2 regions of the Sporosarcina pasteurii genome follow, and region 2 is predicted to be linked to the other one. Evidence: a T-box and tRNA genes for the amino acid it is inferred to sense, from the RefSeq annotation. Region 2 holds a T-box; the other holds one or more tRNA genes.
The links. A T-box is a leader RNA that pairs with one kind of tRNA and senses whether it is charged. The one in region 2 lies ahead of proS (proline--tRNA ligase), so its partner is inferred to be a tRNA-Pro.

Region 1 (11,278 bases), 940 kb from region 2:
CCGGATCGTTTTGCGAAGTTCGCAAAAAATGTTTTCGGTGTGAATCCTGAAGGAAAAACAACGGAAGAAATTGCTTTCGAAGGGATTAACCGCTTAAGTGCATTTTGGTCTTCCCTTGGGGCACCAGAAAGGCTAGCGTATTACGGTATTGACGATTCTAAAATTAGTCTAATGGCTGAAAAAGTAACAGTGAATGGTAAGATAGGTAGGTTTAGTAAAATCGGTAGAGAAGATGTAGAAGAAATTTTAAGAGTTGCATTGTAAAAAACGTATGCGTCACGCTAGATTCTAAGCGCGACGCATACGTTTTATTCAGGGAACTTGGAGGAATTGTCATTATTGTTGCTTTTGTTCGATTCTGTCCAAGTACGGACGCCATCATCTTCATCAAAAGAAATGATAACGTCTTGAACTCCTTTTTGATTTAGAATAATTTTCATCAGTCTATCGCGAATGTCGTCTACGTATGAGACCGTATGAGAAGCTGTCACTTCCAACACAACTTCAACGTGGAGGAATTCACCCTCTTTTACAACTTCTAAACGTTGAATATCTTTGACATCTTCATCTGCTGCAACGATGCGCGCGATATGGTCAAGCATTTCTTCGTCTGTTTCACCTATTGCACCTTTCGCATTTTCCAAAAATATTTTACCGACAACGTAGAACATCATTAAACCAATTAATATAGAAGCAATTCCTTCTGCTGCTAGTAAACCAAAAAAGTGAGCAATAAGAACAGCGGTAAAAGCAAGTACGCCTCCTAATGTTGCGACGAGGTCTTCCATAAAGACTAACTTAGTTGGCGGTTTTGCTTTATTTAAATGAAGAAAGCTAGTCGTAATAGGCGCAAGCCCACCTTTATCTATCCCTACCTCATGCAAAATTTCCTTCCCTGCTTTATAGAGGACAACGAACTCCAGTATAATTGCTATTCCTAGTACAGAAAGATTAATGAGAAACCCGCTCGATTCAGTAGGATTTAGAATATGATGCCAACCTTCTTTGATGGCTTCATAAGACATAATCGCCACGACAATCACCGCACCGAGACAGACTAAGTTCACGACTCGACCAAAACCGTTTGGAAATTTTGGTGTAGGTGCTTTTCTTGATAAAGCTGATCCAATAAAAACAAAATACTGATTGGCGGCATCTCCAAGTGAGTGCATGGTTTCCGCGAACATAGCAACATTCCCGGTAAAGAAAAACGCGATTCCCTTTAATGCAGCGATAATTGTGTTGACGACGGCTGCTAATAAGGAAGGTTTATTTCCTTCTTTCAAAAGTTGTAAAATGTCTTTCATATTAATCTAATCCTCCATTTATGAAAAGAACTCTATTTCAACTGAATGTACATAAGGTAGTTCAATTAATTCTTGATATAATTGTGATGTTGTTTTTTTAGGCACAGTAGAGATTCGGAAAAATAGTTTATGACTTACTTGTTCGTTTAGTAACAGTTGTTTAATTCTTAAATTCTCGATAAACATTTTGTCAGATTCAAGGTATTGAATAAGATTATCGATATTATTGCTATCCAATAATATGATGGTAAATGCTGCTTCTTTTTGCCGAAGTCTTTTCGGGCCGAGCTTTGATAAAATAGGCGCAAGAACTTCAATGACTAGCATCACACTCAGTACTGCAAATGCAGCCTCTATATAGAAGCCGGCACCAACTGCAATCCCAATGCTAGCCGCTCCCCAAATCATTGCGGCCGTCGTGAGACCCGTTATATTGTCATTATCCTTTCGTAATATTGCTCCAGCTCCAAGAAATCCGACGCCACTTACGATTTGTGCTGCTAAACGAAGAGGGTCCATCGTAACGTTAATATCAGTTCGTGCGGGAACGAGATATGCAGCCTCAATAGAAATAATCGTCAGTAGACAGCTAAACGTTGCTATTACAGCACTCGTTTTAAACCCTATTGGTTTCTTCTTAATCTCTCTCTCCACACCGATGATTAAACTTAAAGCTAATGCGATGATAATTTTCATTAATGCATCTAGATAAATCGTTTCGCTAATAAGCCCTATCAACCGCAATTCTCCTTTCACATGTTATAGTTTCTTCTTAAATCTAAAATGGTATACTAGATATCGTATTTCCGAATAAAAGGAAAAACTAACATGATATTTGAAGGAGAAGTGTTTTTTATGGAAAGACCCGCGGTTCATCCTTATATTCCAATCATAATAGGTGTGATATCGGTCGCGCTTTCTGCTATCTTTGTGAAGTTAGCTACAGCAGATGCCGGAGTGATTGCATTTTATAGGATGTTATTTTCAGTACTATTAATGTTGCCCGTATTTCTTTTAAAATATAGATGGGAAATATCTTTTTTAAAACGAAAGGATTGGATCTATTCATTAGTCGCTGGTGTATTATTGGCTTTCCATTTTATATTTTGGTTTGAGTCGCTAAATTATACATCGGTAGCAAGTTCAACAGTACTTGTTACGCTGCAACCAATTTTTGCTTTTGCCGGTACATATTTTTTCTTTAAAGAAAAAGTTTCATTTAAAGCTATATTGTCAGCTATTATTGCAATTACAGGTAGCGTCATTATTAGTTGGGGAGATTTTAAGGTGAGTGGTACTGCATTATATGGTGACATATTAGCGCTAATCGGTTGCGCGTTTATTACTGCTTATCTTTTATTCGGTCAAGATGTAAGAAAAAGAATCTCTCTCATTACATATACGTTTGTTGTCTACTCAATCAGTACAATAACTCTATTTATATATGTAATTATTAAAGGAGAATCTTTAGGACCTCATCCAAGTGCGGATTGGTTTTGGTTTATTATGCTGGCACTTATACCGAACTTGTTAGGTCATACATTATTTAATTGGGCTTTAAAGTGGGTAAGTACAAACGTTATCTCTATTGCAATCCTTTTAGAACCTGTTGGTGCATCTATTTTAGCTTATTATGTGTTCCACGAAACACTAAGTGTTAGCCAAATTACTGGTGGAATCGTTGTTATAATGGGGATCTTGCTGTTTATCGTAGACCCTCGAATGTTTAGAAAACTTAAACTTCATAAAAAGACTTGATTTATAATTGCTGTTTGGTGTATATTAATACTTGTCTTCAGGACGACGTCACAACTTAAACGAAAAGCTTTTAAAAAACTTTCTTAAAAAAGTTGTTGACAAAGAAATGAGGATTTGATATATTAGAGAAGTCGCTTCGGGCGACAGGCTCGAAAGTGAGCCATCTAATCAACAAGTATGAACCTTGAAAACTGAACAGCAAAACGTCAAGATATAACAACTACAAATCAACTTGTTGGTTTGTAGGAAACGAATCTTTGGATTCGAAATTGGACATCTTAATGATGCCAGCAAAGAAATCGAGCTAATCGAATTTCTCTATTATGGAGAGTTTGATCCTGGCTCAGGACGAACGCTGGCGGCGTGCCTAATACATGCAAGTCGAGCGAACAAAGGAAGAAACTTGTTTCTTCCTTTGTTAGCGGCGGATGGGTGAGTAACACGTGGGCAACCTGCCCTGCAGTTGGGGATAACTCCGGGAAACCGGGGCTAATACCGAATAATCAGTTCTTTCGCATGAAGGAACTCTGAAAGACGGCTATGCTGTCACTGCAGGATGGGCCCGCGGCGCATTAGCTAGTTGGTGAGGTAACGGCTTACCAAGGCGACGATGCGTAGCCGACCTGAGAGGGTGATCGGCCACACTGGGACTGAGACACGGCCCAGACTCCTACGGGAGGCAGCAGTAGGGAATCTTCCACAATGGACGAAAGTCTGATGGAGCAACGCCGCGTGAGCGAAGAAGGTTTTCGGATCGTAAAGCTCTGTTGTGAGGGAAGAACAAGTACAGGAGTAACTGCCTGTACCTTGACGGTACCTCATTAGAAAGCCACGGCTAACTACGTGCCAGCAGCCGCGGTAATACGTAGGTGGCAAGCGTTGTCCGGAATTATTGGGCGTAAAGCGCGCGCAGGCGGCCTTTTAAGTCTGATGTGAAAGCCCACGGCTTAACCGTGGAAGGTCATTGGAAACTGGAAGGCTTGAGTACAGAAGAGGAAAGCGGAATTCCACGTGTAGCGGTGAAATGCGTAGAGATGTGGAGGAACACCAGTGGCGAAGGCGGCTTTCTGGTCTGTAACTGACGCTGAGGCGCGAAAGCATGGGGAGCAAACAGGATTAGATACCCTGGTAGTCCATGCCGTAAACGATGAGTGCTAAGTGTTAGGGGGTTTCCGCCCCTTAGTGCTGGAGCAAACGCATTAAGCACTCCGCCTGGGGAGTACGGCCGCAAGGCTGAAACTCAAAGGAATTGACGGGGACCCGCACAAGCGGTGGAGCATGTGGTTTAATTCGAAGCTACGCGAAGAACCTTACCAGGTCTTGACATCCCGCTGACCGGTATAGAGATATACCTTTCCCTTCGGGGACAGCGGTGACAGGTGGTGCATGGTTGTCGTCAGCTCGTGTCGTGAGATGTTGGGTTAAGTCCCGTAACGAGCGCAACCCTTGACCTTAGTTGCCAGCATTCAGTTGGGCACTCTAAGGTGACTGCCGGTGACAAACCGGAGGAAGGTGGGGATGACGTCAAATCATCATGCCCCTTATGACCTGGGCTACACACGTGCTACAATGGACGGTACAGAGGGTTGCCAACCCGCGAGGGGGAGCTAATCCCATAAAACCGTTCCCAGTTCGGATTGCAGGCTGCAACTCGCCTGCATGAAGCAGGAATCGCTAGTAATCGTGGATCAGCATGCCACGGTGAATACGTTCCCGGGTCTTGTACACACCGCCCGTCACACCACGAGAGTTTGTAACACCCGAAGTCGGTGGGGTAACCCTTTTGGGAGCCAGCCGCCGAAGGTGGGACAGATGATTGGGGTGAAGTCGTAACAAGGTAGCCGTATCGGAAGGTGCGGCTGGATCACCTCCTTTCTAAGGATATTTAACGGAATGAAGAGAAAGTTCTCTTCAACTTGACGTTTTGCGTTCAGTTTTGAGGGTTCATTCATTTGAACTTTCATTACTTGTTCTTTGAAAACTGGATAAAACGACATTGAAATAAACACAAATGTAGTAATGTATGAATCAATTGTTGTATATCGCTATACAACGTTGGTTTTAAGGTTAAGTTAGAAAGGGCGCACGGCGGATGCCTTGGCACTAGGAGCCTATGAAGGACGGCACTAACACCGATATGCTCTGGGGAGCTGTAAGTAAGCTTTGATCCAGAGATTTCCGAATGGGGAAACCCACTGTTCGTAATGGAACAGTACATATACGTGAATACATAGCGTATATGAGGCACACCCGGAGAACTGAAACATCTAAGTACCCGGAGGAAGAGAAAGAAAATCGATTCCCTGAGTAGCGGCGAGCGAAACGGGAACAGCCCAAACCAGGAAGCTTGCTTCCTGGGGTTGTAGGACACTCTATACGGAGTTACAAAGGAATGCATTAGATGAAGCGACCTGGAAAGGTCTGCCATAGTGGGTAATAGCCCCGTAATCAAAAGTGTATTCTCTCCAGAGTGGATCCTGAGTACGACGGAACACGTGAAATTCCGTTGGAATCCGGGAGGACCATCTCCCAAGGCTAAATACTTCCTAGTGACCGATAGTGAACCAGTACCGTGAGGGAAAGGTGAAAAGCACCCCGGAAGGGGAGTGAAATAGATCCTGAAACCGTGTGCCTACAAGTAGTCAGAGCTCGATGCTGTTTCTTCGGAAACAAGCTGAGTGATGGCGTGCCTTTTGTAGAATGAACCGGCGAGTTACTGATTACATGCAAGGTTAAGCAGAGAATGCGGAGCCGCAGCGAAAGCGAGTCTGAATAGGGCGTTTTAGTATATAGTCGTAGACCCGAAACCAGGTGATCTACCCATGTCCAGGGTGAAGGTAAGGTAACACTTACTGGAGGCCCGAACCCACGTATGTTGAAAAATGCGGGGATGAGGTGTGGGTAGCGGTGAAATTCCAATCGAACCTGGAGATAGCTGGTTCTCTCCGAAATAGCTTTAGGGCTAGCCTCAAACGTTAGAATCTCGGAGGTAGAGCACTGTTTGGACTAGGGGCCCATCCCGGGTTACCGAATTCAGACAAACTCCGAATGCCGATGATTTTTGTTTGGGAGTCAGACTGCGGGTGATAAGATTCGTAGTCGAGAGGGAAACAACCCAGACCACCAGTTAAGGTCCCCAAGTATTCGTTAAGTGGAAAAGGATGTGGCGTTGCCCAGACAACCAGGATGTTGGCTTAGAAGCAGCCACCATTTAAAGAGTGCGTAATAGCTCACTGGTCGAGTGGCGCTGCGCCGAAAATGTACCGGGGCTAAACGAATCACCGAAACTGTGGATTGACACCTTTGGTGTCAGTGGTAGGAGAGCGTTCTAGGGGCGTCGAAGCTAGACTGTAAGGACTAGTGGAGCGCCTAGAAGTGAGAATGCCGGTATGAGTAGCGAAAGAAGGGTGAGAATCCCTTCCACCGAATGCCTAAGGTTTCCTGAGGAAGGCTCGTCCGCTCAGGGTTAGTCGGGACCTAAGTCGAGGCCGAAAGGCGTAGACGATGGACAACAGGTTGATATTCCTGTACCACCTCCCCGCCGTTTGAGTAATGGGGGGACGCAGTAGGATAGGGTGAGCGCACGGTTGGTAATGTGCGTCTAAGCAGTAAGGTGTGAAACGAGGCAAATCCCGTTTCTATAACATTGAGCTGTGATAGCAAGGGGAATTTTCCCCGGAGTCCCTGATTTCACGCTGCCAAGAAAAGCCTCTAACGAGGCGGGAGGTGCCCGTACCGCAAACCGACACAGGTAGGCGAGGAGAGAATCCTAAGGTGATCGAGAGAACTCTCGTTAAGGAACTCGGCAAAATGACCCCGTAACTTCGGGAGAAGGGGTGCTCTGATAGGGTGTTAAAGCCCGAGAGAGCCGCAGTGAATAGGCCCAGGCGACTGTTTAGCAAAAACACAGGTCTCTGCAAAACCGTAAGGTGACGTATAGGGGCTGACGCCTGCCCGGTGCTGGAAGGTTAAGGGGAGAGGTTAGCGCAAGCGAAGCTTTGAACCGAAGCCCCAGTAAACGGCGGCCGTAACTATAACGGTCCTAAGGTAGCGAAATTCCTTGTCGGGTAAGTTCCGACCCGCACGAAAGGCGTAACGATCTGGGCACTGTCTCAACGAGAGACTCGGTGAAATTATAGTACCTGTGAAGATGCAGGTTACCCGCGACAGGACGGAAAGACCCCGTGGAGCTTTACTGCAACCTGATATTGAATTCTGATGCAGTCTGTACAGGATAGGTAGGAGCCTTTGAAACCGGAGCGCCAGCTTCGGTGGAGGCATCGGTGGGATACTACCCTGACTGTATTGGAATTCTAACCCATGCCCCTTAGCGGGGTAGGAGACAGTGTCAGGCGGGCAGTTTGACTGGGGCGGTCGCCTCCTAAAGAGTAACGGAGGCGCCCAAAGGTTCCCTCAGAATGGTTGGACATCATTCGTAGAGTGCAAAGGCATAAGGGAGCTTGACTGCGAGACCTACAAGTCGAGCAGGGTCGAAAGACGGGCTTAGTGATCCGGTGGTTCCGCATGGAAGGGCCATCGCTCAACGGATAAAAGCTACCCCGGGGATAACAGGCTTATCTCTCCCAAGAGTTCACATCGACGGGGAGGTTTGGCACCTCGATGTCGGCTCATCGCATCCTGGGGCTGTAGTCGGTCCCAAGGGTTGGGCTGTTCGCCCATTAAAGCGGTACGCGAGCTGGGTTCAGAACGTCGTGAGACAGTTCGGTCCCTATCCGTCGCGGGCGCAGGAAATTTGAGAGGAGCTGTCCTTAGTACGAGAGGACCGGGATGGACATACCGCTGGTGTACCAGTTGTCTTGCCAAAGGCATAGCTGGGTAGCTACGTATGGACGGGATAAATGCTGAAAGCATCTAAGCATGAAGCCCCCCTCAAGATGAGATTTCCCATTACGCAAGTAAGTAAAATCCCTCAAAGATGATGAGGTTGATAGGTCCGAGGTGGAAGCATGGCGACATGTGCAGCTGACGGATACTAATCGATTGAGGACTTATCCTTAAATACATTGCAGTTTGTTGTATTCAATGTTTTGTTTATCCAGTTTTGAAAGAACAAAAAAACTTTCAAAAAAGGCTTGCATTAACTTGTAAAGTTTGATATAATAAATATTGTCTTGAGTTGATTGAGACAAGCTAAGTCTGGTGGCGATAGCGAAGAGGTCACACCCGTTCCCATACCGAACACGGAAGTTAAGCTCTTCAGCGCCGATGGTAGTTGGGGTTAGCCCCTGCAAGAGTAGGACGTTGCCAGTCTTGTGATTTTCACTTGAAATATTACATATCAAATCGACGCATGGACATGCGATGTTCATATATTATATTTATAAAAACGGAGGATTAGCTCAGCTGGGAGAGCACCTGCCTTACAAGCAGGGGGTCGGCGGTTCGATCCCGTCATCCTCCACCATTACACTTGATGAACGCCGGAGTAGCTCAACTGGTAGAGCAACTGACTTGTAATCAGTAGGTTGAGGGTTCAAGTCCTTTCTCCGGCACCATATTTAGAGCCATTAGCTCAGTCGGTAGAGCATCTGACTTTTAATCAGAGGGTCACAGGTTCGAATCCTGTATGGCTCACCATTATATGACTTGCCTTCATAATGGATATGCGGGTGTGGTGGAACTGGCAGACACGCTAGACTTAGGATCTAGTGCCTTCGGGCGTGGGGGTTCGACTCCCTTCACCCGCACTTTATACGCGGAAGTAGTTCAGTGGTAGAATATCACCTTGCCAAGGTGGAGGTCGCGGGTTCGAATCCCGTCTTCCGCTCCATTGACTAAGCCGGGGTGGCGGAACTGGCAGACGCACAGGACTTAAAATCCTGCGGTAGGTTTCTACCGTACCGGTTCGATTCCGGTCCTCGGCACTAGTTAGTTAATAGTTGTTAAATAGCGCCCGTAGCTCAATTGGATAGAGCGTCTGACTACGGATCAGAAGGTTATGGGTTCGACTCCTGTCGGGCGCGCCAACTAAACTTAATTTTATTAATCTCGGGAAGTAGCTCAGCTTGGTAGAGCACTTGGTTTGGGACCAAGGGGTCGCAGGTTCGAATCCTGTCTTCCCGACCATTTCCTGGGGCCTTAGCTCAGCTGGGAGAGCGCCTGCCTTGCACGCAGGAGGTCAGCGGTTCGATCCCGCTAGGCTCCACCAATTTAAAACAATTAGTATTACCTTTCGAGAAAAAGGATAATTCTTCAATCTCTTAATGATATCTTGGCGGCGTAGCTCAGCTGGCTAGAGCGTCCGGTTCATACCCGTAAGGTCGGGGGTTCGACTCCCTCCGCCGCCATTCCTGAGGACCTTTAGCTCAGTTGGTTAGAGCAGACGGCTCATAACCGTCCGGTCGCAGGTTCGAGTCCTGCAAGGTCCATCACTTTAAATTTAATTATGGAGGAATACCCAAGCCTGGCTGAAGGGATCGGTCTTGAAAACCGACAGGGGTGTTAAAGCCCGCGGGGGTTCGAATCCCTCTTCCTCCGCCATATTATCTTTGAAGGATGGAAACTAAAGGAATGTTAATTAGATAAACACACTAGAAGCGTAGTAAGTCAATCAAATTTAATTCATATTATTATCGCGGGGTGGAGCAGCGGTAGCTCGTCGGGCTCATAATCCGAAGGTCACAGGTTCAAATCCTGTCCCCGCAACCAAATATTTCAATTTCTGTAATTTTTACTAGAAGTGTAGAAGTTTAATTAATTTAATTCATTTCATAATATTATCGCGGGGTGGAGCAAATCGCATCACAACGAATGCGATTAACACCGACAGTGACAAAGTCACGAAAGGTGTAAACATATCATAAGCGTAGTAAGTCAATCAAATTTAATTCATATTATTATCGCGGGGTGGAGCAGTGGTAGCTCGTCGGGCTCATAACCCGAAGGTCGTAGGTTCAAATCCTTCCCCCGCAACCAAATGGTCCCGTGGTGTAGCGGTTAACATGCCTGCCTGTCACGCAGGAGATCGCGGGTTCGATTCCCGTCGGGACCGCCATTTTTATAATAAAGGCTTAGTAGCTCAGTCGGTAGAGCAAAGGACTGAAAATCCTTGTGTCGGCGGTTCGATTCCGTCCTAAGCCACCATGATATGCGGGTGTAGTTTAATGGCAAAACCTCAGCCTTCCAAGCTGATGATGAGGGTTCGATTCCCTTCACCCGCTCCAATTTGGGGCCTATAGCTCAGCTGGTTAGAGCGCACGCCTGATAAGCGTGAGGTCGGTGGTTCGAGTCCACTTAGGCCCACCATTCCGCAGTAGCTCAGTGGTAGAGCAATCGGCTGTTAACCGATCGGTCGTAGGTTCGAATCCTACCTGCGGAGCCATTCATACGGGGAAGTACTCAAGTGGCTCAAGAGGTGCCCCTGCTAAGGGCATAGATCGCGTAAGCGGTGCGAGGGTTCGAATCCCTCCTTCTCCGCCATAAGTTTGGCCCCTTGGTCAAGCGGTTAAGACACCGCCCTTTCACGGCGGTAACACGGGTTCGAATCCCGTAGGGGTCATACATACTGTTAATTTCTTATTAATCTAATAAGAAATTAACAGTTTTTTTATGTTTTTCTTGTCCAATGACATTGGTAAAGATATCTATCGGCCATTTTTAAAATAATTCAAATACACAGTGCATGACTTTGGCAGATTAAGACATCGTATTTGGATAGCGCTGAACGAATCACGTGTTGACTCGCTAAAGAAGTTCTTCGTGACAGTTCTTCCTACGGGAGGTCTCAGTTATACCGATAATCTCTTAGGAGTTGCCATTTATAGCTAGCCCAAAAAATTATAACCCCCTTATGCTGAGGTATATAAAATCACTACAATACCAGAGCGTAAGGAGGTAATTTAAAGTTAAATACGTTAATCTGTGAAACAGTTAGTCCTGGTCGTCTGTATTATCCGTGATACTTTTTTCAACCATTTGATCAATCAAACGCGGTTCGCCTTGCACATCATCGGTGTATGTTGTATTTTTGGGATCTATAAAATCGGATGGACTATCAGATGTCCCGAATTCCGCCACTTCGTCAAAACTGTTTTCATAGTCAATTGCTGTTGGATCTTGAGTACTTTCAAAAGGATTTTCCATTTCATTTAAAGTCACGTCTTCCTCTACAGATTGTTCGACCAGTTCGGCGTGTTCTATACAGAAGGTTGTATAAGGAACGGTTAACAGTCGCTCGTAGGGAATGTCATTTT
Region 2 (11,278 bases):
GGAGAATCCAGTTGAACAAGAAACTGCTGAACTAGTTGAAGAAAAGCAGCCGGCTAAAGAGGAAGTTACAAAACAACCTGCTGCACAAGCAAAAAAAGCACCGCAAGCTCAGTTAAATGCACAGCATAGAGAAGAAAGACAGGAATTAAAAGAGGCTCAAAAAGCAGAGCGTGAAGCACTAAAAGAAGAAAGAAAACAACAAAAGCAAAACAAAGAGGACAATAAAAACTAATCAACTGCTTTTCATTTTCCGGTGCATCTATTAAAATCAATTGCATTCGGTTTAAATGGAAACGGAGGAGTACTTATGCTTTTATCTATTGTACAAGGATTATTCAATATAAAGTCGAATACGGCATTAGATGAGCTTGTATTAAAGGCAAAGAATGGCGATGAGAAAGTAATGAACGACCTTCTCATCGCGTACACTCCGTTTATGAAAAAAACGGCTTCATTCGTTTGCAAAAGATTCATTGATGAGCATGACGATGAGTTTAGTGTAGCGATGAGTGGTTTTTATGAGGCGATATTAAATTATAATTTAAAAGAGAATTCATCATTAACAACTTTTTCTCATCTGATTATAAAAAGAAGACTGATTGATTATATCCGAAAAGAATCAGCAAGAAATGATGCGGCGCATTTAGTAAAAGATGACGATGAAGATAAAGAGTTAGAGCATTACCTATTTAATCAAGTATCGATTACGTCTTATTCTAAAGAGCAGCAAGCATTGAAACGGCGCGAGGAAATAATGGAATACAATCAGCTCCTCAAAAAATTTAACATGACATTCCAAGATCTTGTGAAGTCCTCTCCGAAACATGCCGATTCAAGAAAGACAGCTTTTCAAATTGCACAAATTATAGCGACAACACCCGGGTTTTATACATATCTAATGGAACAGAAAAGATTGCCGATGAAAGATTTAGAAGAACTTGTCGAAGTTTCTAGAAAGACGATTGAACGACAAAGGAAATATATCATCGCTGTCACATTACTTATAAACAGCAATTTCGTTTATATAAAGGAATATCTAAAAGGGGAATTCATATGATGCGAACTTATAAAGGCGTTGTTTGCGAAAAGAAAAAAAAATATATGATATTTCTCACGAGTGAGGGAGAGTTCCTAAGAGGGATCCCGATTGGTAAAACACCGGATATCGGTGACGAAACTAACTTCCAACTTGTTCCTTTTAGAGAGAAAGCAAAATTCCGATTTATTGGAGCAGTTGTTGCTGCAGCTATGCTTCTTTTATTTATTAGTGCAACTTTGTTTATCAAAAACAATCATGTGATGGCATATGTCCAGCTTGAAACTGATACAGCAGTAGAGCTGGAGGTCAATCGGAATGGAAAAGTAATTGCTGTGCGAGATTTGAAGAAAACAACTGAATCTAACTATTACTTAACGAAGTGGAAAGGCCATAAACTTGAAGCTGTTTTGGATTCTATAGTAAAGGAAACGATAACCGGAGACAGCAACAAACAAGTAATGATAACAACAGTATTTTCAGATTCAAAAAATGCGGCTAAGGTTCAAGAGATAGTCAGAGATGCTGTACACAATGTACGGGGCGAATATAAAGAGTTTGATTGGCGTATTTCTAAAAGCACGGAAAAAGAAAGAAAAACCGCGAATGAACATAAAATCTCTATCCATGAACTTAAGAAGATGAATGAAGAAGCGCCGACGAAAGAAAAAAATCTGCCTTCAAATATAGATGATTCCCAGAAAGTGGTTCCGGCAGTGCCTACGAATGAAATAGAGAATGAGGCACAATTTAATAAACACTCCGGTCCATCTGCTCATCCTGCCCAGAAAAACAAAGAAAAATCGGACCAGCGAGAAAATCGAGGAGAACAGAAGCGGAACGAACAGCTTGAAAATCGAGAGCTGAAACCTAAACCTGCACCTGTTAGAGAATCTCAGCAGGATTCAAACGCATCGAATAATAACCCTGGGAAGGTTAATGAAAATCCTTCTTCTAAACAGAAGGAAAAAAATCCGGATTCTCAAAAAATGAACGACTCACCAAGCGAAAACAATAAAGGAAAATAACTAATTGATGAAGGGTTATTTCTCAAAAAGCCGATTTCAAAAGGATTGGCTTTTTTGTGTTCGCCAAAAATGGCGTCTAGCTTTGGGTGCAAGACGCTTTTTTATCATTCATTTGATTGACTAATCTTCAAATAATAATGTATAATAGGGGTATAGGGTATACGACGGGAGTGAGGGAAATGTCGAAAACGACAGTCCAACCAAATAAACAACAGCTTTTAAATCGTTTAAAACGTATTGAAGGCCAGGTTCGCGGCGTGCATCAAATGATTGAAAATGACAGGTATTGCGTAGACGTTTTGCATCAAATTAGTGCGATTCAATCGGCGATGAATAAAGTTTCTTTAGCGCTACTAGAAGACCATACAAATCATTGCGTGATTAAAGCGATTAAAGATGAAAACGGCGAAGAAGCGATCAAAGAGCTGATGAGTGTCATGAAAACAATGACGAAGTAATAACCAAGTTATTTAGGTACCTGGTGAGGGTATGTTATATTGAATACAAACTTTAATGGGAGGCGTTTTAAATGAAAGAAGTATTAAAAGTTGAAGGTATGTCATGTAATCATTGTGTGAATGCAATTGAAACGAATGTCGGTGAATTAAACGGCGTCAATAATGTAAAAGTTAGTTTAGAGGAAAATAATGTAACAATTGATTTTGACAAAGCGAAAACAACACTCGACAAGATTAAAGAAACGATTGAAGACCAAGGTTTCGATGTACAGGCTTAATTGTGCAGTGCGATAAAAATTTCCACTTAAACTACGGAGTGGGGGTATAAGCGGAAACAAAGATTGTACCATGTAGGTATAATCTTTGTTTTTCAAAACTATATACCCCTACTACGTATAGGGGGAGGACCAATGACAATATCGGAAAAAACTCTACAAATTCAAGGGATGACTTGTTCTTCTTGTGCGAGTCGGATTGAGAGAACAATAGCTAAGATGGATGGCGTTGAACAGGCAAATGTTAATTTCGCGCTAGAAAGATCAACCATTAAATATGATCCAGAAAAAGTGACCGTCCATGATTTTGAAGAGAAGATTGAAAAACTCGGATTTCATGTCGTTCAAGAGCATGTCAATTTTGATGTGTCTGGAATGACTTGTTCGGCTTGTGCAAACAGGATTGAGAAACGAATAAATAGAATCGATGGCGTCTCTAATGCAACGCTTAACTTTGCTCTGGAAAAGCTATCGGTCGATTATAATAGTAGTCAAGTGAGTCCGCAAGATATGATGACAGCAATTGAGAAGATGGGTTTTGAATTATTACCTGAAAAAGATGCTGAAGACAAAATCGATCACAAAGAAACGGAAATCAAGAAGCAAAAACATAAATTTATCATTTCGGCAATTTTAACGTTTCCATTGTTTTGGACGATGGTTGCCCATTTTGAATTTCTGTCGTTCATTTATATGCCTGAAATTTTAATGAATCCATGGTTACAGTTAATCCTTGCAACGCCGGTTCAATTTATCATTGGCGCGCAGTTTTATAGAGGGGCTGTTAATTCCCTTAGAAATAAAAGTGCCAATATGGATGTCCTGGTGGCCCTCGGAACAAGTGCGGCATATTTCTACAGTTTGTATTTAGCGATTGAGTGGGTGAATGGCGGAAAGGTAGGTCATCCCGAACTTTATTTTGAAGCATCGGCAGTGATTATTACACTTATTGTTCTTGGAAAACTATTTGAAGTTCGCGCGAAAGGAAAAACGAGTCAGGCGATTCAAAAGCTCCTTGGATTACAAGCAAAAACGGCAAGGGTCGTTAGGGGCGGTATTGAAACAGAGATTCCTATCGAGGAAGTAATTGCCGGCGATGTAATTCTCGTTAGGCCTGGGGAAAAGATCCCAGTAGACGGGGAAATCATTGAAGGGAATTCAGCGGTTGATGAATCCATGCTAACTGGTGAAAGTATTCCCATGGATAAAGCTGTCGGCGATACGGTGATTGGGGCAACAATTAATAAAAATGGCTCCCTTCAAATTAAAGCAACAAAAGTTGGGAAAGATACGGCGCTTGCTCAAATTGTAAAAGTAGTGGAAGAGGCGCAAGGTTCTAAAGCCGATATTCAGCGATTAGCGGATAGAATATCGGGTATTTTCGTACCTGTCGTTGTAGGCATTGCGATTGTTACGTTTCTCATTTGGTATTTCGCCGTAACTCCAGGCGATTTTCGTTCTGCTTTAATTCCGACAATTTCTATTTTAGTTATCGCTTGTCCGTGTGCACTCGGTTTAGCCACTCCGACATCGATTATGGCTGGATCTGGAAGGGCGGCTGAAATTGGCGTGCTTTTTAAAGGCGGCGAACATTTAGAGCATACACAAGCGATTGATACAGTCGTGTTGGATAAAACGGGTACGGTGACAAAGGGAGAACCGGCACTAACTGACGTGATGATTGCTGATGGATTTGTGGAGGAAGACGTTCTGCAACTGGTTGCAACGGCTGAAAACCAATCTGAACACCCACTTGCACAAGCGATCGTTAGAGGCGTTCGAGAAAAAGGCGTCGATTTAGGAAATGTCGAAAGTTTTGAAGCATTGCCTGGTTATGGAATCCAAGCAGTTGTGAATGAAAAAACGATTCTCGTTGGGACAAGAAAACTAATGAGAGAGCATCAGATTGACCTACTAGATTATGAAGTGTCGATGGAAAATCTTGAGAATGAAGGTAAAACAGCGATGCTCGTCGCGATTGAAAGTAAAATTGCAGGTGTTATTGCGGTTGCTGATACGGTGAAGGAAACGTCTAAAGAAGCAATTGCAAGGATGCATGAGCTTGGATTGGATGTCATTATGTTAACGGGTGACAATACAAGAACAGCTGATGCGATTGCAAAAGAAGTAGGCATTTCACATGTCATTGCTGAAGTATTACCAGAGCAAAAAAGTGATGAAATTCAAAAGCTACAAGCTACTAGTAAAAATGTTGCCATGGTTGGAGACGGTATTAACGACGCACCAGCACTAGCAACGGCTAATATCGGAATGGCTGTAGGAACAGGTACAGATATTGCGATTGAAGCTGCAGATATTACGCTAATGCGTGGGGATTTAAATAGTGTAGCGGATGCGATCATGATGAGTAGAAAAACGATGCGTAATATTAAGCAAAACTTGTTTTTTGCTTTTTTCTATAACACTGTTGGAATTCCAATTGCCGCGATTGGTTTATTAGCACCTTGGGTAGCTGGTGCGGCGATGGCTTTCAGTTCGGTATCCGTCGTATTGAACGCGCTTCGCTTGCAAAAAGTGAAGTTATAAATAAAAAGGCATTTCTCTCTCCGGTTGGAAGAAGAAATGCCTTTTTGAATTAAATTTAGGACACGGGTTGTTCAATTCGTCGATTCATTAACTGTTCCATGTGCATTTTAACAATGGGCCATTCCGGACGAATTACACTAAAAATCACAGTGTTTCTTGGTGTACCGTCTTTTCGAATCATGTGATCACGGAAGATACCTTCCTGGGTAGCTCCGATACGAGCAATTGCATTTCTTGAACGAACGTTTCGTTCATCAGCTTGAATTTGAACGCGATTTAGATGAAGTACTTCAAAGCAATATTGCATTAGTAAATACTTACAATTCGTGTTTATAGGGCTTCGCCAATAGGAAGGTGAAAGCCATGAATAGCCAAGTTCAATCCGCATATGCGTATGATCTAGGTTCTTCAATTTTGTTCCGCCGATAATACGGTTTGTTTTATTATCAATAATAACAAAAGAATGTTCTTTGCCTAACGATTGATTGAGTAGTGATTCCTTAACAAAGTTTGCTGCATCTTCGCGGCTTTGTATTGTTATTGCTAAATGTGTCCAAATCTCATTATAATTACCGGCTTCAAAAATCGCATCTATATCTGTAAGCTCCATCGTTCTTAAAGTAACAATGTCGTTTACTAACACAATATTTTCCATCACAGAACCCCTTTTAAGGTATATTTTTTTACAATTTTCTCTATGTCAAATTGCTTTTTTTATCAATTGTAATGCAATTATAAGGGGAAACAGGATAAAAGGGAAGTGACATTTTATTGAAATGGTACAAATTTTTTCGCCAAAAATGACACGGTTTTTTGGCGATAAGAATATGATTGGACATTAATCATTTCGGGCTTAAAAGCTTTATTTTTCTAGTGATTACATTGCAAATCTTAAAAAAACAAATCCACTTTTATAGTGAGAGGTATCAATCATCGGCGCTGTATGAGTAAAATGTTTGTGGGGGATAAATGAAAATCCATAACACAATTAATCTCCGTTCCAATCGGACGCTTTCCGCGGGCACGGCCTCAGCCGCTTCCCTCGCTTCGCTCAGTCCAGGGTCTTCGGCTCGCGCTGTTCCCGCAGGAGTCGCCGATTTCCACTCCGATTAATTGGTGTGCACATGGAATAATTAGATTTGAAGGCATGAAAAAAGGAGCTCTCTTCTTGTATAGTAGAGTTTGCAGACAAACGCTACAGGAGAGGACCCACATGATTAAAGTGATTACAAGCTCACCAATATTTAAACAGGTTTGTTTAGAATACTTCAACGAACTTAGTCAGACACGTTCACCCAGCTCTTCGCAAAGCTAGAAGTAATAGTCGAGACCGTAGTAAAGCACACTTTCAATTGATGGACAAACGACAATGGACTCGTTATTCGGTTCAATCCAAGTGAGTCGAATTTAATACTAAGATAGGGAAATAGAGAAAATACGTAAATTTATTAGATCAACACTTACAATTTGAAGTTGCAAAAGGATTAAGTCCGTTAGTACAAGAAATCTTTCTTTCTTACATTAGACAACTGGAAAGCCTGTTTATCGAGCTTTAAAAGGATTACAGTGATTTTGAGATAACAAAGTTATTAATAAAGAAAGTTATGTAAGTTATTTGCGTTTATAAAAACTTATGTATAAGAAATCTCTGTTGATTGGAGTGCAGAGCGGCGACTCCGGTGGGATTAGCGTGACAGGTGAGACCCCACAGGAGCGCGGTTTTCGCGACGAGGAGGCTCACCGCACGCCCCACGGAACGCGTCCGCTCGGAACGGAAATCAACATAGTTTTATTTGGTGTTTTTATAAATGGAATACTTAACTATCCGAGAAGAGAAAACCTTTGCAATGGTACCCATAAAAAATTGACTCAATCATCAGCGCTCATTCAGTTGTCTAAGTTCTAAATATTTGCTATGCTATTGTAGATATAAAATCCGTGACGTGGCCAAGTAAATAAAAATGTGAGACAGAAATGGTAACAACTGCTGAGAGTTATCGCACCGCTTTTTATTGAAACCTACCGCTGAGATGTTATGTAAACATAACCGAGTCGTTTTCGTTATCAAACGTTTCAAGAGGGCTTACGTGAAGTAAGCTAAATGAAGGTGGTACCACGTCAATCGCGCAAAGACGTCCTTATTAGAGGGCAGCTTTGTGTTTTTTTATTTTCGTCAAACAATACTTAAGGAGGAACAAGAATGACGAGCAAGAGAGAAAACGAATTTACAAGTTGGTATATCGATACCATTCAAAAAGCTGATTTAATGGACTATACGCCAGTTCGTGGCTGTATCGCTTTTAAACCAGACGGCTATGAAATTTGGGAGCATATCCAAGCGGAAATGGACAAGCGTTTTAAAGAAACTGGGCACCGTAACGCATATTTCCCAATGTTAATTCCAGAGAACTTTTTCCAAAAAGAAAAAGACCATATTGAAGGATTTTCACCTGAATTGCCGTGGGTTACTGAAGCAGCGGGGGAAAAGTTAGAAGAGCGTTTAGCACTTCGTCCAACTTCAGAAACAATGATTGGTCACCTATATTCAGATTGGATCAACAGTTACCGCGATCTTCCAGTGTTAATTAACCAATGGGCGAATGTTTTCCGTTGGGAAAAGAGAACGTTACCGTTTATTCGTACTTCTGAGTTTTTATGGCAAGAAGGGCATACTGCGCATGTAGACGAGGAAGAAGCACGTGAAGAAACGATGCAAATGCTTGGCATTTACAAAGAAGTTGTAGAAGACTTGCTTGCGATTCCAGTTTATGACGGTGAAAAAACGCCTTCTGAACGTTTTGCCGGTGCGGTTGATACTTATTCAATCGAAGCGATGATGCAAGATGGAAAAGCAGTTCAAGCGGGAACATCTCATTATTTAGGCACGAAATTTGCGGAAGCATTCGATATTAAATATTTAACGCGTGAAAATAAACATGAATACGTTCATACAACTTCATGGGGAACGTCAACACGTCTTATCGGTTCTGTCATTATGGTTCACGGCGATGAACAAGGTCTTGTTTTACCGCCACGTATCGCGCCGACACAAGTGGTGTTAATTCCAGTTGGACCGTGGAAGAAGAATCCTGAAATTATCGAGAAGTTAGATGCTGTTTTTGCTGAATTAAAAGCAAAAGGTATCCGCGTTCGTCTTGATGATTCTGACCAATCACCAGGCTTCAAGTTTAACGAGTGGGAATTAAAAGGGGTTCCAGTACGCGTTGAGTTAGGACCACGTGACTTGGCAAAAGACCAGGCATTATTAAAAGCACGTGATGAAGATGAAAAAGTGGAAGTTAATTTGAACGACCTAGTTGCACGTATTGAAGAAGAATTAACGACGATGCAAACACGCCTATTCGAAAAGGCGAAAGCATTCCGTGAAAAGCATTCTCATACACACGTCGACACACTCGAGCAATTAGAACAACATATTGCAGATTCAGAGAAAAACGACGACATTCCAGGCTGGGTACTAGCAGGATGGTGTGGTGACGATGATTGTGAATCTCATGTTCAAGAAGAAACAAAGTTCACGACGCGCAACATTCCGTTCAACCCGCCGGCAACGAAAGATACATGTATTAACTGCGGAAAAGACGCAAAGCATACGGTATGGTTTGGCCGCGCTTACTAATATAAAAAATAAAAGAGACCAACAGGTGCATTACATTTGTTGGTCTCTTTTTATGATTTACTAGAGTAACTTAAATTGCGTTTTCCTTAGAAAAAGCATTGATCTTTTCCCCAATCTCATCACGAACCCGTTGGAAAACAGCCCAAACCTCTTCATCTGTTCCTTCAGCCTTTGCAGGGTCATCAAAACCCCAGTGCTCATGACGAACGTGAGGAGGAATCGTTGGGCAATTATCTATCGCGTCACCGCATAATGTAACAACTAAATCAGCAGTATTTAAAATGTTCCTATCAATTAAATCTGAAGATTGATTGGTGATATCTACATCTACTTCCTTCATTGCTTGAACCGCTTTTGGGTTGACGCCGTGCGCTTCAATACCCGCACTGAAAACTTCCCAGTTATCTCCTAAATATTCTTTTCCCCAACCTTCAGCCATTTGGCTACGGCAAGAATTTCCTGTACATAAGAAATAAAGTGTCTTTTTAGTCATGATAAAATCTCCTCTATTAGATAATTAATAACCATAAATAAAGCCCGATAAGTGTAAAAAGTAGCGTAGGAATTGTTAAAATGATTCCAATCTTAAAATACGTTCCCCACTTAATTTTCACGCCTTTTTGCGAAAGAACGTGCAACCATAATAACGTAGCTAAAGAACCGATTGGCGTGATTTTTGGTCCTAAATCTGACCCAATCACATTGGCATAAATTAAAGCCTCCCGGATGGGTCCTGTTGTAGTTGTTTCAGATATCGCCAAAGCGTTGATCATAACGGTAGGCATGTTATTCATCACTGATGACAAGATTGCGGCAATAAAGCCCATCGAAATCGTTCCTACAAATAACCCTTGGTCAGCAGCCAGTTGGATGACATCTGCGAGTATGCTTGTAAGTCCAACATTTCGCAAGCCATAAACAACGACGTACATGCCAATGGAAAAGAAAACGATGGCCCATGGTGCACCTTTAATGACCTGTTTCGTTTGAACGGCAGTACTTCTTTGAGCCATAATCGTGTAAAAAATCGCAACGATGCCAGCGACAATAGAAACAGGTAGCCCCGTAAATTCGCTGCTGAAGTAGCCAATGAGTAATACTGTTAAGACAATCCAAGATAGGCGAAACATCTTTAAATCTTTAATTGCGTCTTTTGGTTGTTTCAGATCCGACACTTGATAATTTTCAGGGATACTTTTCCGGAAAAATAAATACAATACTAAAATACTGGCGACTAATGCAAATAAATTCGGTACAATCATACGTGATGCATATTCGGCAAAGCCTATTCCGAAATAGTCTGCAGAAACAATATTGACTAAGTTACTGACAACTAACGGTAAAGAAGTCGTGTCTGCAATAAATCCACTGGCAATGATAAATGGGAAAACCATTTTTTCATTGAAATTTAAATTTCGTACCATCGCCAATACGATAGGCGTCAAAATAAGTGCAGCACCATCATTTGCGAAAAGGGCCGCAACGACTGCGCCTAAGATGGTAACATACACAAACATGCGGACACCGCTGCCTTGGGCTAATCTAGCCATATGGAGGGCAGCCCACTCAAAAAATCCAATCTCATCTAAAATGAGTGAAATAATAATAATTGCGATAAAAGCAAGTGTTGCATTCCAAACAATTCCTGTAACATCTAACACATCTTGAAAGTTGACAACCCCTATGAGCAGCGCAATAAGTGCCCCGATACAAGCAGACCAGCCAATTGAGAGGTTTCTCGGTTGCCAAATAACAAAAATTAGTGTGATGAGGAAGATGGCTGATGCGGTAATAACTGAAATCATGTTCTTTTCTCCTCCTTATTCACAGCAAATGCGAAGCCCTTTTGCTTCCAACTCTGTAATAGATTCATCTTGGTCAGCAAGATGTTTTAAAATGCCTTCGATAAACGGATAATCTGTGTGTTCTTTATTAATAGAGTAAAAAACCCATTGCCCGCGGCGTTCTTCCTGTACTAATTCAATGTCCCGAAGCCTGCGCAAGTGTTGACTGATTGCAGGTTGACTCATCTGAAATATTTCAACAAATTCACATACACAACATTCGTGTGATTTAAGCAATTTCATCATTGTTAAACGAGTCGGATCACCAAGTAACTTTAAAAGTTGTGATGCTCGTTGTAAATCAATGGGTAATGAATCATTCATTTTATCTCCTCCAACGATTAGTATATAAGCATATGCTTATACATACAAGTGGAAAGTTTGTATACTTTGGAGTATTAATCAGGTGCTAGTATGTTAAAAATTTGTAAAAATTCTATTTTTAAATGG

Region 1: it encodes a tRNA-Pro, which carries the amino acid that the T-box ahead of proS (proline--tRNA ligase) is inferred to sense. The anticodon was not compared.

The regions. Positions count from the first base shown of each region.
Region 1 is NZ_CP160452.1:2,527,854-2,539,131, reverse strand. It holds gene AB1H92_RS12160 (iron-containing alcohol dehydrogenase) at 1-264, shown strand, start outside; gene AB1H92_RS12155 (cation diffusion facilitator family transporter) at 309-1,307, opposite strand; gene AB1H92_RS12150 (MgtC/SapB family protein) at 1,326-2,003, opposite strand; gene AB1H92_RS12145 (DMT family transporter) at 2,163-3,065, shown strand; rRNA gene AB1H92_RS12140 (16S ribosomal RNA) at 3,386-4,940, shown strand; rRNA gene AB1H92_RS12135 (23S ribosomal RNA) at 5,131-8,082, shown strand; rRNA gene rrf (5S ribosomal RNA) at 8,222-8,336, shown strand; tRNA gene AB1H92_RS12125 (tRNA-Val) at 8,415-8,490, shown strand; tRNA gene AB1H92_RS12120 (tRNA-Thr) at 8,506-8,581, shown strand; tRNA gene AB1H92_RS12115 (tRNA-Lys) at 8,588-8,663, shown strand; tRNA gene AB1H92_RS12110 (tRNA-Leu) at 8,692-8,773, shown strand; tRNA gene AB1H92_RS12105 (tRNA-Gly) at 8,782-8,856, shown strand; tRNA gene AB1H92_RS12100 (tRNA-Leu) at 8,865-8,950, shown strand; tRNA gene AB1H92_RS12095 (tRNA-Arg) at 8,976-9,052, shown strand; tRNA gene AB1H92_RS12090 (tRNA-Pro) at 9,076-9,152, shown strand; tRNA gene AB1H92_RS12085 (tRNA-Ala) at 9,159-9,234, shown strand; tRNA gene AB1H92_RS12080 (tRNA-Met) at 9,300-9,373, shown strand; tRNA gene AB1H92_RS12075 (tRNA-Ile) at 9,381-9,454, shown strand; tRNA gene AB1H92_RS12070 (tRNA-Ser) at 9,474-9,566, shown strand; tRNA gene AB1H92_RS12065 (tRNA-Met) at 9,660-9,734, shown strand; tRNA gene AB1H92_RS12060 (tRNA-Met) at 9,927-10,001, shown strand; tRNA gene AB1H92_RS12055 (tRNA-Asp) at 10,005-10,080, shown strand; tRNA gene AB1H92_RS12050 (tRNA-Phe) at 10,094-10,169, shown strand; tRNA gene AB1H92_RS12045 (tRNA-Gly) at 10,176-10,249, shown strand; tRNA gene AB1H92_RS12040 (tRNA-Ile) at 10,255-10,331, shown strand; tRNA gene AB1H92_RS12035 (tRNA-Asn) at 10,333-10,407, shown strand; tRNA gene AB1H92_RS12030 (tRNA-Ser) at 10,415-10,505, shown strand; tRNA gene AB1H92_RS12025 (tRNA-Glu) at 10,513-10,584, shown strand; gene AB1H92_RS12020 (TraR/DksA C4-type zinc finger protein) at 10,956-11,278, opposite strand, start outside.
Region 2 is NZ_CP160452.1:170,695-181,972, forward strand. It holds gene AB1H92_RS00810 (hypothetical protein) at 1-232, shown strand, start outside; gene sigI (RNA polymerase sigma-I factor) at 308-1,057, shown strand; gene AB1H92_RS00820 (anti-sigma factor domain-containing protein) at 1,054-2,064, shown strand; gene AB1H92_RS00825 (metal-sensitive transcriptional regulator) at 2,244-2,522, shown strand; gene copZ (copper chaperone CopZ) at 2,594-2,800, shown strand; gene AB1H92_RS00835 (heavy metal translocating P-type ATPase) at 2,933-5,344, shown strand; gene AB1H92_RS00840 (GNAT family N-acetyltransferase) at 5,400-5,999, opposite strand; T-box leader at 7,274-7,487, shown strand; gene proS (proline--tRNA ligase) at 7,545-8,984, shown strand; gene arsC (arsenate reductase (thioredoxin)) at 9,055-9,477, opposite strand; gene AB1H92_RS00855 (arsenic transporter) at 9,494-10,789, opposite strand; gene AB1H92_RS00860 (metalloregulator ArsR/SmtB family transcription factor) at 10,805-11,152, opposite strand.